2 regions of the Streptomyces sp. BYX5S genome follow, and region 1 is predicted to be linked to the other one. Evidence: riboswitches for the same ligand, from Rfam matches in the RefSeq annotation. Region 1 holds a riboswitch; the other holds the start of a gene.

The links. A riboswitch is a leader RNA that binds a small molecule or an ion and turns the genes downstream of it on or off. The one in region 1 is predicted to bind thiamine pyrophosphate.
Region 2: linked by a shared signal. The riboswitch ahead of thiO (glycine oxidase ThiO) and the one ahead of ACYBSK_RS15505 (purine-cytosine permease family protein) in region 1 are both predicted to bind thiamine pyrophosphate.

The regions. Positions count from the first base shown of each region.
Region 1 is NZ_CM138829.1:3,407,217-3,409,666, forward strand. Features, by position in the region: gene ACYBSK_RS15495 (cyclase family protein) at 1-110, opposite strand, end outside; gene ACYBSK_RS15500 (LysR substrate-binding domain-containing protein) at 221-1,168, shown strand; TPP riboswitch at 1,244-1,338, shown strand; gene ACYBSK_RS15505 (purine-cytosine permease family protein) at 1,328-2,450, shown strand, end outside.
Region 2 is NZ_CM138829.1:1,713,956-1,716,405, forward strand. Features, by position in the region: gene thiO (glycine oxidase ThiO) at 1-1,048, opposite strand, end outside; TPP riboswitch at 1,046-1,159, opposite strand; gene ACYBSK_RS07705 (hypothetical protein) at 1,212-1,553, shown strand; gene ACYBSK_RS07710 (NAD(P)/FAD-dependent oxidoreductase) at 1,663-2,450, shown strand, end outside.

The DNA of each region.
Region 1 (2,450 bases):
GGCGTCGACGGCGACAGGAGGGCGGTCAGATCGACCACCTCGACGGCGCCGGAGGACAGAGCGGACATCAGGCCGCCCAGCGCGCTCTTGGCGGAGAGTGTCGAAGACATGGCCCCATCATTTGGCAGGGGCTCAGCGCTGACCAATGCTTCTCCGGTCGGCGCTATGCATGTAGAGCTATACCTGGGGCCAACACCATGCGACGGAGAGATGTCACCTGATGAACGTGGATCATTTGCTGGACGGCCGACTGAAGCTTCGCCACCTCGTTCTCGTGACCGTCGTGGCCGATGAGGGCACCCTGGTCGGCGCCGCCAAGGCCATGCATGTCACCCAGCCGGCGGTGACCAGGAGTCTTCAGGAGATCGAGACGATCGTCGGCGTGGAACTCTTCGCCAGGGGGCCGCGCGGTGTCCGCCCGACCATGTACGGTGACGTCCTCATCGAGCATGCCCGCGCGGTCGTGGGCAATGTGCAGGCCGCCGCCGGGCGCATCCAGGAACTGCAACGACTCGGCATGGAGCCGGTACGGGTCGGAACCATTCTCGCCGGCGCGTACTCCCTGCTGCCGCAGACCCTGATCCGGCTCAAGAAGGCCCACCCGCACCTCACCGTCTCCGTCGTCGAGGCGATGCCGGAGGAACTCGGCCTGCAACTCGCCCGAGGTGAAGTGGACGTGTTGGTCGGCCGCCTCCAACCCATCCGCCCGCGCGCCACGTTGAGGCATGTGCGGCTCTACGACGAGCCGGTGCGCCTCGTCGTCCGGCACGAGCACCCCTGCCTCGAGACACCCACCAGCGGGATCGAGGACCTGATGGACCTGCCGTGGATCCTGCCGGGCCGCAACACCCAGTTGCGCCAGGAGATCGACGCGCTCTTCGACCGCCGGGGCCTGCCTCTCCCCGCGAACATCATCGAGTGCTCGACGATCCTCACGCTGAGGACGGTTCTGTTGGAAACCGACGCCGTCGCTCCACTGCCCATGCTGATCGGCGCGCGGGACCCGCTGCTCGCCTTGCTGCCCCAGGCTCTCGATGTCGTGCCGCGCGAGATCGGGGTCACGACGGTCGCCGACCGGCCGCCGTCCGCGAGCACCCGGCTCCTGATCAAGGAAATCATCGCGGTCGCCCGTGAGACCGACCCCGCGCTGTGGGAGCCGCAGAGCTGACCAAAGGGGCCGGCTTCCCCCGGGCACCCGAGCCCCGCGGCTTGCCCGCGACACCTTCCGCGTTACCCTGGCCGCGTACCGGACACGGGGTGCCCCACCAGAGGGCTGAGAACACACCCGTCGAACCTGAACCAGTTCGTACTGGCGGAGGGATGTCTCATGCCTTTGGCGCATGTTTCCAGTGGGCTGCCCGCCGACCGTGGTGTCGGCGCCTTCGAGGGGCGGATGCCCGCGGCGGCCGGTGATCTGAGTGTGGAGGCGCACGGTATCGAGCCGGTTCCCGAGGGGAACCGGTACGGCGGGCCGGGGCGGTTGTTCAGCGTGTGGTTCGCGCCGAACCTGACGATGACCGGGGTGTTCACCGGGACCGTCGGCATCGCGCTCGGCCTCGACTTCGCCACCGCGCTCGCCGCCGTCGTGGTCGGCACGCTGATCGGGGCCGTGCCGACCGCGTACCTGGGGACGTGGGGGAGCCGGACCGGGGCCGGGCAACTGCCGCTCGCCGGGCTCGCGTTCGGGCGGGGTGTCGTGCTGCCCGGGGTGTTGCAGTGGCTGTCGTCCATCGCGTGGGACGCCCTGATCGGGCTGTTCGGCGGGGACGCGCTGGCCCGGCTGTTCGGCTGGCCGTTCTGGGTGGGTGTGCTGGTGATGCTGCTCGCCCAAGGACTCCTCGGGGTGCTCGGGTACGAGGCCATCCACCGGCTCCAGATCGTCATGACCTTCGTGCTCGGCGCCGCGTTCCTGCTCATCGCCTGGCGGCTGCTCGACGGCGTCCACCCCGCCGCCCACGGCCCGGCGGCCGGGGCCGACCGCGCCGGTGCGTTCGTGCTGACCAGCACCATCGCGCTGAGCCTCGCGCTGTCCTGGGCGCCGTACGCCAGTGACTTCAGCCGGTATCTGCCCGCCACCACCTCCCGTACCCGCATGTTCTGCTACACCCTGCTCGGCCTGGTGGTGTCGTTCGTCGCGGTGCAGGCGCTCGGGCTGTGGGGTGCGTCCGTGCTCACCGACCAGACGGCCGCCGGCGTCGACCGGCTGCTCGGCGGCGGTGTGGTGGGAGGCTTCGGGCTGCTCGCCGTGGCGCTCGCCGCGCTGTGCAGCAACGCCATGAACGACTACAGCGGCTCGCTCGCCCTCCAGACCATCGGCGTCCGCATCCCGCGCCCGGCCGCAGCGGCCCTCGCCGCCGTGCTCGGCTTCCCGCTCGTGCTGTGGATGCACGCCGCCGACACCACCGCCCGCTTCCAGAACGTGCTGCTGTTCGTCGGCTACTGGATCCCCG
Region 2 (2,450 bases), 1.7 Mb from region 1:
TGCGGTAGTGGCCGGTCGCCAGGAGGAGGCCGGGCAGCGCCGTCGGGCCGAGGAGCGGCGCGTTGTCGGGGGAACCGGGGCGCAGCCCCGCGCGGGTCTCGGTCAGCGGGAGTTCCGTGATGCCGGGGACGAGTTCGTGGGCGTCCCGCAGGAGTTCGTAGACGCCTCCCGCGGTGACCGTGGTGTCCCAGCCCAACTCCTCGCTGGTCGCGCCCACGACGAGTTCGCCGTTGACCCGCGGCACCAGGTAGAGGTTGCCGCCGCGGACGACCGCGCGGACCGTGCGGCTGAGGAACGGCGCGTACCGCTTGGGCACCGTCAGCCGCAGCACCTGGCCCTTGACGGGGCGCACCGGCGGCAGCACCGCGTCGGGCACGCCGCTGAGCTGCCCGCTGCGGCTGCCCGCCGCGAGCACGACCTGGCCGGCCGCGACCTCGGTGCCGTCGCCGAGGACCGCGCCGCGCGCCCGTTCGCGTACGACACGCAGGCGTTCGGCCCACGAACGGTGGAAGGTCACGTCGGCGCGCTCGCAGGCCGTCACGAGGGCGCTCGCGAGCCTTCTCGGGTCGATCTGGTGGTCCCCGTCGACCCGCAGGCCCCCGCGTACGCCCGGAGCGAGTATCGGCTCCAGGCGGCGGCAGTCGCGGCCCGACAGCCACTCGGAGTCGAGCCCCGACTTCGTTTGCAGCGCGTGCAGTTCACGCAGGTGCGCCCGGTCGTCCGCGTCGAGCGCGACCGCGAGCGTGCCGCACGCGCGGTAGCCGAGGTCCTGCCCCGTGGCCTCGGACAGCTCGGCCGCGAAGTCCGGATAGCGCCGCGCGGACGCGAGGTTCAGGCCGAGCAACGTCTGCTCGCCGTGGTGGAGTTCGGTGACGGCGGCCAGCATTCCGGCCGCCACCTGGGCGGCCCCGCCGCCCGGCTCGGGGTCCGCGACCGCGACGGTCAGGCCGCGCTGCGCGGCCCGCCAGGCGGTGACCAGACCGATGATGCCGCCCCCGACGACGAGGACGTCGCAGGTGTGCGAATGAACGGATGGCGTCGACGACATGGGCGTCAAGCCCCTCCCTTCGCCGGTATGACCCGGATCAGGTTCGTACGGTCGAAGGCCGCTCCAGCCTCCCTCTCAGCCCGCTGCGTACGGGCTCCCGCGAGTGCTCTACGTTGGCCACCCTAGCCGTTCACCAGCACCTCCAGTAAGGGAGTCCCAGACCGTGGCACGTTCCCTCGACGGACTCGTCCTGTCGCCCGTCGCCGACCAGGCCCCGGGCCAGGTGGGTGTGCGCACCTGCTTCGCGTACCGGGAGGAGGACGGCCGTGTCTCCGCCGCCTACGAGGGCGGCGACGTCGTGGAGGGGCACCTCGTGGGGACGCGCTCCGGCGACCGCCTCGACTTCCGCTACGTCCAGTTGAAGACCGACGGAACCACGTCGTCGGGGCACTGCGTCTCGACCGTGTCCGAGCTCCCGGACGGCCGGGTGCGCCTCGACGAGACCTGGGAGTGGGAGTCGCAGGAGGGCAGCGGCACCAGCGTGGTCGAGGAGCTCGCTCGCTAAACCGCCGGGACGTGTGCCCGCTAAACCGCCGGGACGTGTGCAGGACGTCACGGCGCCGGAGTGGCCCGCACCGCTGACCGACACAAGATCAGGTGCCTAAGGTGATCCCGTGAGTGAGCAGCGGAGCGGGAGCGGAACGCCTTCGGGGCAGCGGAACGTCGTCATCGTGGGCGCGGGGATGGCCGGTGTGCAGACCGCCGTGGCGCTGCGCGAACACGGGTTCACCGGCTCGGTGACGCTGCTCGGCGCCGAACCCCACCAGCCGTACGACCGGCCGCCGCTCTCCAAGGCAGTGCTGCTCGGCAAGGCCGAGGGCTCGGCCTTCGACGTGGACTTCGAGGCGCTCGGCGTCTCCCTGGAGCTGGGCCGCGAGGTGACCGGGCTGCGCCCCGGCGACCACGAGCTGGACACCGCCGAGGGCCCCGTCCCGTACGACGTACTGGTCGTCGCGACCGGCGCCGAGCCGGTCCGGCTGCCGGGCACCCAGGACCTGCCCGGGGTGCACCTGCTGCGCACCCTCGACGACGCCGAGCGGCTGCGGCCCGTCCTCGCCGAGCAGCACGACGTGGTGGTCGTGGGAGCCGGGTGGATCGGCGCCGAGTTCGCCACCGCGGCCCGTGAGGCCGGGTGCCGCGTCACCGTCGTGGAGGCGGCCGGGCGGCCGCTGGCCGGGGCGCTGCCCGCGGAGATCGCCGCGCCCATGGCGTCCTGGTACGCGGACGCCGGAGCGACCCTGCGCACGCACGCGCGCGTGGAGCGCGTCGAGCCGGGCGTCGTGGTCCTCGACGACGGCACGCGGCTGCCCGCGGGCGCCGTCGTCGTCGGCATCGGCGCCCGCCCCGCCACCCGCTGGCTGGCCGGCTCCGGCATCGAGCTGGGCGCCCACCGCGAGGTGCT